3 regions of the Exiguobacterium sp. A1_3_1 genome follow, and region 1 is predicted to be linked to each of the others. Evidence: riboswitches for the same ligand, from Rfam matches in the RefSeq annotation. Region 1 holds a riboswitch; each other region holds the start of a gene.
The links. Region 1 has a riboswitch for thiamine pyrophosphate ahead of thiT (energy-coupled thiamine transporter ThiT). Riboswitches for the same ligand answer to the same signal wherever they lie in the genome.
Positions count from the first base shown of each region.

Region 2: linked by a shared signal. The riboswitch ahead of F8N00_RS10715 (thiamine phosphate synthase) and the one ahead of thiT (energy-coupled thiamine transporter ThiT) in region 1 are both predicted to bind thiamine pyrophosphate.
Region 3: linked by a shared signal. The riboswitch ahead of F8N00_RS07080 (ECF transporter S component) and the one ahead of thiT (energy-coupled thiamine transporter ThiT) in region 1 are both predicted to bind thiamine pyrophosphate.

Region 1 covers NZ_WBYY01000056.1:5,779-9,993, forward strand. The annotation lists gene F8N00_RS07905 (amino acid permease) at 1-1,072, shown strand, start outside; gene F8N00_RS07910 (thiamine diphosphokinase) at 1,127-1,729, opposite strand; gene thiT (energy-coupled thiamine transporter ThiT) at 1,731-2,291, opposite strand; TPP riboswitch at 2,353-2,462, opposite strand; gene rpe (ribulose-phosphate 3-epimerase) at 2,485-3,141, opposite strand; gene rsgA (ribosome small subunit-dependent GTPase A) at 3,144-4,049, opposite strand; gene pknB (Stk1 family PASTA domain-containing Ser/Thr kinase) at 4,075-4,215, opposite strand, start outside.
Region 2 covers NZ_WBYY01000091.1:5,611-9,825, reverse strand. The annotation lists gene F8N00_RS10725 (OsmC family protein) at 1-146, shown strand, start outside; gene nagZ (beta-N-acetylhexosaminidase) at 143-1,363, shown strand; TPP riboswitch at 1,420-1,522, shown strand; gene F8N00_RS10715 (thiamine phosphate synthase) at 1,605-2,198, shown strand; gene F8N00_RS10710 (FAD-dependent oxidoreductase) at 2,195-3,139, shown strand; gene thiS (sulfur carrier protein ThiS) at 3,136-3,336, shown strand; gene F8N00_RS10700 (thiazole synthase) at 3,339-4,103, shown strand; gene F8N00_RS10695 (ThiF family adenylyltransferase) at 4,100-4,215, shown strand, end outside.
Region 3 covers NZ_WBYY01000047.1:15,235-19,449, forward strand. The annotation lists gene F8N00_RS07070 (GNAT family N-acetyltransferase) at 1-1,337, shown strand, start outside; gene F8N00_RS07075 (50S ribosomal protein L25/general stress protein Ctc) at 1,630-2,307, shown strand; TPP riboswitch at 2,403-2,502, shown strand; gene F8N00_RS07080 (ECF transporter S component) at 2,603-3,175, shown strand; partial or broken gene F8N00_RS07085 (ABC transporter ATP-binding protein) at 3,172-4,215, shown strand, end outside.

The sequences.
Region 1 (4,215 bases):
GGACCGCTGGTTTCCGAATGTACCCGTCGTCGTCTGGTGTACCGCCTTTACGGTCTTGCTGTTCGGTCTGAATGCCGTCTCCGCCAAAGCATTCGGTGAAGCTGAATTCTGGTTCTCGAGTTTGAAGGTCCTCGCAATCCTATTCTTCATCATTTTAGGTGGCGCTGCTTGGTTCGGCTGGTTACCGATGGAAGCAGATCGCCCAACCTCATTATTTGCTAACTTTACGGCAAGCGGTTGGTTTCCAAACGGGATTCTTGGTGTCTTGACGACGATGATCGCCGTCAACTTCGCCTTCCAAGGAACGGAATTGATCGGTGTTGCGGCTGGGGAGTCCGACACGCCAGAAAAATCGATTCCAAAAGCGATCCGCAATACAGTCTGGCGGACGTTCATCTTCTTCGTCTTATCGATTACGATCGTTGGTGCATTAATTCCGTATGAGACGGCTGGCGGAGTCAGCAGTCCGTTCATCATGGTCTTTGATGCGATCGGCATTCCGTACGCTGCTGATTTGATGAATATCGTCGTCTTGACGGCACTATTATCCGTCGGAAACTCCGGATTATATGCGGCGACTCGGATGTTATGGGCAATGGCGCAAGAAGGGATGATTTCAAAGAAATTATCTTACGTCAATGCACGTGGTGTGCCAATGCGTGCTTTACTCTTTACGATGATGTTCGCGATGTTATCGCTTCTGACCGCATTTTTCGCAGAAGATACCGTCTTCATTTGGCTCTTGTCCTTAGCCGGACTCGGGGCTCAAGTCGGCTGGATTTCGATCTCTGCTTCTCAGCTTGCATTTCGTCGTCAGTTCGTCCGAAACGGACACGATGTATCCGAACTGAAATTCAAGACACCACTCTATCCGGTGTTACCACTGATTTCGTTGACACTTAACGTCGTCGTCCTCGTCAGTCTTGCGTTTCAAGCGGATCAACGAATCGCTCTATACATCGGTGTTCCTTTCTTCCTTGTTATGTGGGGAAGTTATCATCTCTTCGTCAAAGGAAAACATCTATCCGCTCAAAGCGACATCCGTGTCGCCCCTTCTCAACTCGAAGAATAATTTCACACAAAAAGAGGTCGCGGAGTCATCCACGGCCTCTTTCCTATGATTGTGCTATTCCTTAAGCGTCCGCATCATCAATAGTTCTCCTTGATGGAGCTCTACCTTCGCTTCTGACGCACACCATTCATTACTGACGGTCAAGGAACCTCCGACCGGTACTGGATGTGCATCAAGTGGATATTTGACTCCGGATAAGCTTAAAGTCGATGGTACGAGTGGAATGAACGAAAGATAATAATAGCTCCCTGCTTCGACTGCATACGTTCCCTCAGCCAAGTATCGTACCTCTTCTCGTTTCGTCACGAGTCGTGCCTCTGGGTATCGCTTCAATAAATATACATTTTGGACGGTCATGTCGAGCCGCCCACCTGTCGCCCCGATAATGAAGGTATCCTCAAACTGTTTCTTCTCTGAGACTGTACGAAGTGCCAGTTCGAGATCCGTTTCATCTTTCTCGGCCGGATGAACGATTGCCCCTTCTGGTACATAACCAAGCGAATCAAAATCACCAATCGTCAGGTCGCATGTCAGCCCAAACGATTCAATCGTCTGAACACCACCATCGACACCGACGATAAAATCACCCGGCTGACAAAACGTCCGTAAATCCGGCGCTTCTTCTCGCGGACCGGCACAGACGAGAATCGCCCGCATCTCAGACGCCTCGTGCCGAATAACGGAGTAAGCGTGGCGCAGTCGTGAATAAAAGACCCGCAACGACACCACAAAGAACGTAAGACGGTACCATGTATGTCGCGTTATAAATCAATGAATACGGTACGACTGGACCTTCGGCATACTCGGCAAAAAAGACGATTCCACTGATGACATGACAGATATAACGGAGTCCTGCGCCTAATAACGTCGCCAGGAGAACGAACGCCATCAAGCTTTTCTTTTGTCCATTGCGCGCGGCTAGTCTGACTTGACGCGCGAACAGACCACTTAATCCGACGACACCATACGCAATCGTATAGTCAAGCATCGGTTGAACGATCGTCAAGACTTGTGGAGCGAACATCAATTGAATCGTACCGACAAGCGCTCCCGTAACGACCCCTCCAACGACACCATGGCGAAATGCCATGACGAAGATCGGTAACATCGCTAAGCTGATTGAGCCTCCTTGTGGCATTTTGAATGGAATCAGTAAATCAAAGACGACTCCGAGACTGGCAAAGATGGCAATTTCCATCATCATTTGTAACCGTTTCATGTTATTTTTCCTCCTTCATTGTACGAGAGGACGCAAAAAGGCAGTACGACGAACGCCGTACTGCCTGCGTGCGCCACATCCCTACGTCCGTTTGAACGGAACAGGTTCGAAGGGTTAAAGTCTAAAAGACTCCTCTCAGCCGCTTTTCAAGCGACACCCCTTGCGGTCATCATATTTCGTTTTCTCGTTCTTATTATACGGCAGCCCCTTGACGAATGCTAGTGATCGCTTCCGCATAATCTGGTGCATTGTAGATTGCTGATCCTGCGACGAGAACGTTCGCACCGTTATCGATGCAAAGCTTTGCCGTTTCCGGATTGACGCCACCGTCAATCTCGATTTCAAATGTCAGACCACGATCTGCTTTCATTTGCGCAAGTGCTGCGAGTTTCGGCATGACACGCTCGATGAAGGCTTGTCCACCGAAGCCCGGATTGACAGTCATCAATAAAACCATATCGACATCCTCAAGGACGTGTTCAATCGTTGATAATGGCGTATGGGGATTCAAGACGACTCCTGCCTTTGCGCCCGCTGCTTTGATTTGTTGCAAGACACGATGGACATGATTCGTCGCTTCGACGTGGAACGTCACGATGTCAGCTCCTGCCTTGACGAAATCTTCAACGAAACGTTCTGGCTGGTCAATCATCAAATGGACATCGAGAATCATATCCGTCTTTTGACGTAAGCTGCTAAGCACAGGTAATCCAAATGAGATGTTCGGTACGAACTGACCGTCCATGACATCAAAATGGATATAGTCCGCGCCTGCTGCTTCGACTGCTTTGACATCACGCTCAAGATTCGCAAAATCTGCTGATAAGATCGATGGTGCAATTTTAATCATCTTCAATACCTCCGGGCTCGATTCTTGATTTCGTCTATAAACATACCATAGTTCTCATAACGAGAGGACATGATTTCTTGGGCTTCGACGGCTTCCTTGACGGCACAACCGGGTTCATTCAAATGCAAGCAACCTCGGTATTTACAATCATCTTGTACAGCGACGAATTCAGGAAAACTCCACCGTACATCCTCGATTTCCATATCATACGGAAAATCGAGGTTCGAGAAACCTGGCGTATCGGCAATCAATCCTTCGGCAAGCGGCATTAATGTGACGTGGCGCGTCGTATGACGTCCGCGTCCGAGTGATTTCGAGATCGCACTTGTTTCTAAATCAAGAGAGGGCTCCAGTGCATTGAGCAATGAACTTTTCCCGACACCGGATTGTCCGGCGAGAACGCTCGTTTTTCCAGCAAGTAACGGACGGACTTGCTCAACACCCGTCAACGTCTCACTTGATGTCTCGATGACCGTATACCCAATCTTCCGGTAAGCGGCAATCGCCTCTCGGACAGCCGGTCCTTTGACTTCGTCAAGTAAATCCATCTTCGTTAACAGGATGACGGGTTGGATTTCCTTTGCTTCGATCAAGACGAGAAATCGGTCGAGTAGATGCGCTGAAAAATCAGGTTCTGCCGCCGAGACGACAAGCAACGCTTGATCGATATTCGCGACAGGCGGGCGTACTAAAAAGTTGTCCCGCTCCTTCACTTCGAGAATGTACCCGGTCTCACTTTCGATATGAAGCACGACTTCATCTCCGACGACTGGACTGATGCCGCGTTTTCGGAAATTTCCTCTTGCTCGTGAACGAACTTCTCCTTCTGGTGTCATGACATCATAAAAGCCGCCCTGCAGGCGTATGATCGTTCCTTCTCGATTCTCTTCGATGCGTTGTTCCGTCATCCTATGCACTCCTTTTTTATCACATTCATTGTGCGTCTTTTGCTTGATTGTACGTGATGGTTTTTGAACGATACACCGTATCGTCTTTATAGATCGTAATTTTGCCTTCTTCACCCGGATCAATCGTTAATGGCACGTCGAATGTCTCATCTTGATCAATTGATTC
Region 2 (4,215 bases), on a different contig from region 1:
GGCTTGAAGGTGATCTCCCGGAAGATAAGGTCCGTCGCGCCATCTCGTTATCAAAGGATAAATATTGTTCGGTCTCGCAATCCTTGAACGCTGAGATTTCCGTCTATTATTCGATCAATGGTGTGCGGAGCGAGGATCCTTTGTGAAGAAAGTTGTACTGATCGGTTGTCTGTTGCTTGCAGGGTGTGCACAGGAGACGACGGAACCAACGAAACCATCACAACCGGAAACGAAGCAACCGACAGAAGAAAAGAAACCGAAGCCTGAGCCGACGAAAGAAGAACGACAACAAGCAAAACTAAAGCAGCAACTTAAAGCGATGTCGACGTCAGAAAAGATCGATCAACTGCTCTACATCGGAGTCGCCGGCACAGAACTTTCAGCAGCTGACCGGAAATTGTTACAGACGCATGCGATTGGCGGGGTCTTACTGCTCGGCGGAAACATTACGTCGGAAGAGCAACTCTTGACGTTCACGCGTGCGATTCAAGAGACGAACCAAAAACCGTATGCGTTCGTCGGGATTGATGAAGAAGGCGGACGGGTCAGCCGGGTACCGGATCAACGATTACGGTTACCGACGAGTCAACGGATAGCGCAAGGAGCAGATGAAGTGAAAATGGAAGACGTCGGACGTACGCTCGGACATTTGTCACAATTTTATGGTTTCAACATGGACTTCGCGCCGGTCCTTGACGTCAACAGTAATCCGAACAATCCGATCATCGGCGACCGTGCGTTAAGTGCTAATCCGAATACTGTCGCGACGCTTGGTACGGCCCTGATGCACGGGATGCAGGAGACGGGAACGATTCCGGTCGTCAAACATTTTCCCGGTCACGGCAATACGAGTGTCGATTCCCATGTCGGGCTACCGAAAGTGACGGCATCAAAGGAAGAATTGAAGCGGACGGAACTGTTACCGTTTAAAGAAGCGATCCAAGAGGGCGCCGAGATGGTAATGGTCGCCCATATTCTCTATCCCGCGTACGACGATACGAATCCGTCCTCGCTCTCAAAGCCGATCTTGACTGACCTCTTGCGTCAGCAACTCGGATTCAACGGTGTCATCATCACGGATGATCTCGTCATGGGGGCGATCACGAAACAATATGGTCTCGCAGAAGCGGCACGTCAGTCGCTCGTCAATGGAGCTGATATGGCGATGTTTTCAGAGGCAGGTGCTTACGCAAAAGTTCATGCTGAAGTGATGCAAGCCGTCAAAGACAAAACGCTGACGCCGGAGATGCTCGATGCTAAAGTAATGCGCATCCTGAAGCTAAAGCAGACGTATGCCGACAGCCAAGAGCAACAGCGACCGACGAAATCGGAGCTGATTCAGCAAGTGGAAGCGCTCAACTAGGACTAGCGAAGCAAAGCGACTCATGCTAGACTAATGGGGCAAGCCAATTAAACACGAAAAGACACTAGGGGAGTCTCCCAGCAGACTGAGACGGAAGTATCCGGACCCTTTGAACCTGATCTAGTTCGTACTAGCGGAGGGAAGTGGCTCGAAACCTTAGATATCCTTAGCGCTTCAGCGCATTTTCGGACCACTCCCTTCAACATCGGGAGTGGTCCTTTTTCGTATGGAAAGGAAGAACATGATGCGTTTACATCTGATTTCGACGGGATCCATTCATCCGCTTGACGAAATAAAGACCTTTCAATCACTTCAACCCTATACGGATCAGCTGCATCTACGTGAACCGAACTTATCGGCGGCAGAATTACTTGATCTGATTGAAGCACTCCTTGGGCATGGTTATTCGCCTGAACAGTTAACGGTTCATGACCGGGTCGACGTCGCCCATGTCGCCGGCATCGGTGTGCAGCTGACGCGCCGTTCCTTGCGTGTCCGCGATGTGCGACGTCATTTTCCGAATCTCGTCATCGGGAAATCGGTCCATTCACTAGCAGAGGCACTGACAGCAGAAGCGGAAGGAGCCGACCGACTGCTGTACGGTCATATATATCCGACAGCGTCGAAGCCGGACGTGCCACCACGAGGGATCGACGCATTAAAGCAAGTCGTCACCTTCACGACGAAACCAGTCATTGCGATCGGTGGGATTACACCAGAATGCATGCCTGAAATCGCAGCGACCGGTGCAACCGGAATCGCTGTCTTATCGGGTATTCTCGGTCAATCGGATCCACTCGCCGCCATCAGGCGTTACCAGGGGGTTCGCGTATGACGGATCACATCATCATCGGCGGCGGAGTCATCGGGTTGACGCTTGCTTACGGTCTCGCCTGTCAGAATGAATCCGTCGTCGTCTTAGAACGTGGAACATGCGGACGAGGAACGAGCCGCGCAGCTGCCGGGATGCTTGCGACGGACATCGAGCTGAGAGCAGAATTGCATGCACTTGCCGCGCGAAGTCGTCGTCTGTATCCACTGCTTGCACGTCGACTCGAGCGAGAAACAGGCATCGATTGTGGATACCGGGAACAACCGTTTTTGTTAAAACGTAAAGGACGCGAGCATCTGTTTCCAGCTGTCGGTCAAATCGATCCACGACGACTGACGACTGCATTGATGTATGCCTTACACGCACGTGGCATATCGATTGAAGAACAGGTAGATGTCACACGCATCGAAGAGAACGATGACTTCATTAGGATCGAATCGAATGCGGGAATCTGGACCGGACGAACGGTGACGGTTGCTGCCGGACGCGGGTCGCAAGCCTTGCTCGATACAGCTGACATTTCGATCGCGACATATGGGGTCAAAGGGGAAGGTCTCGCCGTCCGTCTCGCGGGTCAGCCGTTACGCTCGATTCTGTTTGACGACGCCGGCTACCTCGTTCCGAAAGCAGACGGTCGGATTTTGATCGGTGCGACCGAACTGCCGCACGACGAGACGGTCGGTGTCAGTGTCGCTGGAATCACGTCATTGCTTCAAGCAGCAGAACGACTGTATCCACCGATTCGTGACGCGGTCATCGAAGAAGTCTGGTCCGGTGTACGACCGCAAACGGCGTCCGGCTTGCCATATATCGGAGTCGCCGATTCATCCCGTCGGATCTTCCTAGCGACGGGGCATCATCGGCATGGCATATTACTCGCACCGGCGACAGCGGAAGTCTTGGTAAATACATTACGGTTGATTCAGAAGGAGGAAGTCCGATGAACATTACGATTAACGGCAATGACCACACGATCGAACAGATTAAAACGATTGAGGACATGCTCACGCAACTCGGCTTAGGGGAAAAGCTCGTCATCGTCGAACAGAATCGACAAATCATTGATCGTACGGTGTACGGTCAGACGGTCGTTCGGGACAATGACACATTTGAAATCGTTCATTTCGTAGGAGGAGGATAAACATGCTGAAAATTGGAGAAAAGACATTTGAATCACGATTATTACTCGGAACAGGGAAATATACGGATGCTACGGTACAGCAAGAAGCAATCGATGCGTCCGCCTCACAAATCTTGACGTTCGCCGTCCGTCGGCTCGATATTTTTGATAAACAACAAGCGAATTTCCTCGAGTCGCTTGATTTAACGAAGTACGATCTACTACCGAACACGGCCGGTGCGAAGACAGCAGAAGAAGCAGTACGGTTGGCGAAGCTTGCACGGGCATCCGGTATGTGCGACATGGTTAAGGTCGAAGTGATCGGTTGTGACAAGACGTTATTACCTGACCCGATCGAGACGTTGCGGGCTTCTGAAGAATTACTTAAAGAAGGCTTCATCGTCTTACCGTATACGTCGGACGACGTCGTCCTTGCACGACGACTCGAAGAACTCGGTTGTCACGCCATCATGCCGGCGGCGTCACCAATCGGCTCCGGGCAAGGGATCCTCAATCCGCTCCATTTGCAATTCATCATCGATCAGACGACGGTGCCGGTCATCGTCGACGCCGGAATCGGTTCACCGACCGACGTCGCCTATGCGATGGAACTAGGAGCGGATGGTGTCTTATTGAACTCCGCTGTCGCCCATGCGAAAGATCCGGTCAAGATGGCGCACGCCATGCGACTAGCTGTCGAAGCAGGGCGCCTCGGGCACGAAGCGGGACGTATCGAGAAGAAACAGTATGCGGTCGCGAGTAGTCCAACGAGTGGATTGATTCGATGAACCGTTACTCACGGCAAACTCGATTTCAACCGATCGGGGAAGCGGGACAAGCACGCTTGGCATCAGCAAGGGTACTGATCATCGGCATGGGAGCGCTCGGAACGGCGTCGGC
Region 3 (4,215 bases), on a different contig from region 1:
AGGAAAAGGGCGTGACGCTAGATGAGACACTGACGGACCCAGCGGAAATCCGCTTACTCAGCGTTCGTCCCGAATACCGCAATAGTCGTACGTTCATGCAATTGATGCGCTTTTTGATGGTCTACTTGGAGCGGGAAACGATTGATCATGTCTATATCAGTGGTACGACACGGGAAGCTAAACTATATGCGCGGTTCGGCTTCACACCAATCGCAGCAACGCTCGGTAGTGGCGATGCCCAGTTCGTACCGATGTTGTTGTCGCGCGCAACATACGAACGGTCCGTCATCGCGGACGTTTTACGTCCTCTGCATTTTCTAGCCGGTCCGGTCGAGGTTGCACCAACAGTCCGCCAAGCGGCGCAACAAGCACCGCGCCCACACCGGACGGCCTCGATGCGCCAGCTCGATCAAGATTTACGTGGTCGGATGTGTCAGTTGCTGGATTTGCCACATGTCTCGATGGCTGTTGGCAGTGGCACCCTCGCCAACGATATTGTCGCACAACAACTGAGTGGACATGGATTGATCCTAAACGGTGGCGAGTTCGGTCAACGCTTGATCGATCACGCGGCACGAGCAGGAAAGTCATTTGATATCCACCTACTTCCGTCCGGTCACCCAATCGAATTAGAACAACTCGCAAGCCAACTGCATCAAACGGAGTACGACTGGATTTGGTTGACGCATTGTGAGACGTCTACGGGCGTTCTCTACGATCTCGATGCGGTAAAAGCGCTGTTAAATCAACGAACCGCACTCATCGTCGATGCGATCAGCGCCGTCGGGACCGGACGTTTCTCATACGCTGGCTGCAGATTCGTCACGACCGTCTCCGGAAAGGCAATTGGGGGTTTACCGGGTCTTGCGTTCATCGGGCATACGTCCAGCGTATTGCCTTCCTCCCGGATTCCACGTTATCTGGATCTCGGACTCTATGCGGAAGGGGTTGCTTTTTCCGGTTCCTCAAATCTGTTGCTGGCTTGTCAGGCAGCGCTCGATGCCCTTGATCTCGATCAAGCCGCCATCAAGATGACTTATCTCGAACAGGCCGTTCGGGCGACTGGTTTCAACCTGCTTGCGACTCAAGAAGCACAAGCGCCGGGAATTCTGACGATCGTCCATCCGTCGGCAACGGCTTTAGGAGACGCTCTCCGGATCCAGGGCTATCATGTTCAATATGAAAGCGACTATCTCGTCCGCAATCAATGGCTCCAAATCTCAACGATGGGACAGACGACGATGCGGCACATCGAACGTCTCATCCGTGTATTAGTCCGTGAAAACCAACGCATCACCATAAAAAATGAACAAAATGAAAGACCTCTTAACCCTTGATTTCAAGCGGTTTGGAGGTCTTTCGACTTTAAAAAATAAAAAATAAAGGTTTAAGGATTTAAAACATAGGGGTATAAACTCACTAGCACCGCATCAAACCGGTGACTTACTCACACATGTTTCTCAATATCAGCGTAATGACCTGGGAGAGAAATGCAAAGTCACGAAAGCGTCAGATTCAAAGCGAGTCTGAAACCGATTGTCTTAGCATGTTTCATATTGTTCAGGACTTGTCCTGCTCCTACATTCATTACCTTTTGAGGGCTATACCAAATTCAAGGGGGAAATGAACATGTCAGTTAAATTAACAGCCGAAAAACGCGAGGTACGTCCACGCTCACTCCGTAAACAATTACGTCATGAAGGAAAAGCTCTTGGTGTCGTGTATGGTTACAAAGTGGAAAGTACACCAATCGCATTCGAAGAAAAAGAATTGCTTAAAATCGTTCGAGAAAACGGTGAGAACGTCTTGATTTCACTGAAACTCGACGGTAAAAATATTAACGTCTTGATCAACCGTCGTGATATGGATGTCTTCACACCAACTGTCGATCACGTTGAATTCATCGCTGTTAAAATGGATGAAGAGACAGAAGTCGAAGCAGACGTCGTACTCGTCGGCGAAGCAGCTGGCGCTAAAGTCGGCGGATTCCTGTCACAGACACTCTTTAAAGTAACAGTCGAAGCAACACCAGATAAATTGCCAGAGAACGTCGAAGTCGACGTCACGAACCTCGAAATCGGCGATTCAATCTCTGTAGCTGATCTTCCGGAACAAAAAGATTTCCGTATCGTCACTGAAGGCGACATTCAAGTCGCAGCTGTCGTCGAATCAACGCTTGAACAAGAGCTTGAGGAAATCGAAGAAGCAGAAGCTGAGGCACAAGCGGAAGCTGGTGAAGACAACGAAGCGGAAGCTACGGAAGAGTCTTCAGAAGAAGCAAAAGAAGAGAACGAAGACAACAAATAAGTCGTTTGACGATACGCCCTTCGTGGCGTATCGTTTTTTTGTGTCTTGACAATAGACAGAAGATTGCCTAAAGTGAACAGCGTATCACCTATTACCATATCCACTAGGGGAGCCCATTTGGCTGAGACGATTCACTTCGGACCCTTCGAACCTGATCTAGTTCATACTAGCGTAGGAAAGTGGAGCGATCACATCCAATGACTCCTGCTGCGCGCAGTTTTTCTGAGGACCGCTCTCTTTTTTACGGAGGGCGGTCTTTTTTGGCGTCTCCCCCATTCTAAGGAGGACGTACCTAATGCAAAACTGGAAAATGAAAGAAATCATGGTCATGATGATGCTCGCCGTCGCTTGCGGGGTCATCTATCTTGGTTGGTCAACACTCTGGTTACCGATGTCTGCGATCTTCGGACCTGTCGGTGCCAACTGGATGTTTGGGATCTGGATCATCGCGAGCCCGCTCGTCGCAGCAATCATTCAAAAACCAGGTGCCGCTCTCATCGCGGAAATCGTCGCGGCAGCCGTCGAGCTGTTCACGGGTAGTCACTTTGGTTTATCGGCTCTACTGATCGGGGTATGCCAAGGGCTTGGTGCGGAAATCGTCTTTGCGATGACGCGTTATCGCCGTTATGACACATGGACATTGATGTTATCGGGTGTTGGAGCCGCGATTGGTAGCATTGTCTATAGTCTGATCGCGAACGGATTCGGTTACTACACGACGACGACGTTGCTTGCGACAACTGGCTTACAATTAATTAGTGGCGCATTACTGGGCGGCTTGCTTGCAGCGATTCTCGTCCGTCGCCTTGTTGCGACCGGTGTCTTGAACGGGTTTGCGGCAGGACGTGCGAAACGGGAAGTCGCATGATTACTGTCGACGATCTCAGCATCCGCTACCCCGGTCAGATGAAGTCGGTGCTCGATCATGTATCGCTGACGATCGAGCAAGGAACGACCCTTCTGCTCGGACGAAGCGGGAGTGGCAAGACGACACTGCTTCATGCCCTAGCCGGACTGACACCAGAGACGATTGAAGTCGAACAGACTGGAACCGTTACCCGGTCCGGTTCGGTCGGAGTGCTGTTCCAAAATCCAGAAGAACAGTTCTGCATGGAAACGATCGGACGCGAAATCGCTTTTAGCTTAGAAAACCGGTCGATTCCACGCGCAGAGATGGAGGAACGCATTGAACGCTTACTCGCACTCGTTGGTCTCCCTCTCCCCTTCTCGACACCAATCGCGAGTCTATCCGGGGGGATGAAACAACGCCTCGCGCTCGCCGCGGTCCTGGCACTTGAGCCGACGATCTTATTACTCGATGAACCAACAGCTCAGATTGACCCGATCGGGCAACACGAGCTGATGGCGTTGATCTTTCGGATTCAGAAAGAACATGATTTAACGATTGTCTTGATCGAACACCAACTCGATGTCTGTTTACCTTACATCGACAAAATCGTCTTACTTGAGGACGGATCAGTGACTGCAACGGCGCATCCGCAGGATTTGTTCCCGCAGGCGTATACAGAGCTTCAATCGAAAGGGATCGCTGTTCCCTCTTTGTATCCGTACACGTTAGAGACGTTACCCATAGACGGACCACAAGCAGCGCGACTTCACGTGCTTCCTCCAGTCGCTACAGCAGGCACTGCCTTGTTACACGTCGCTGTATTATCGACGAAAGCCCCTTACCCGCTGACCGATGCGACATTTTCCCTGAAGACGGGAGAATGGGTGATGCTACTCGGGGCAAACGGATCCGGGAAAAGTACGTTGCTTGCAACACTCGGGCGGTTGCTCTCGCATCAAGGAACATATCGGTTCCAGGAACGTCCGGCTCAGCGTTACTCACGGCGACGCTTTTATGAGCATGTTGGCTATGTCTTCCAACAACCGGATCTGCAGTTT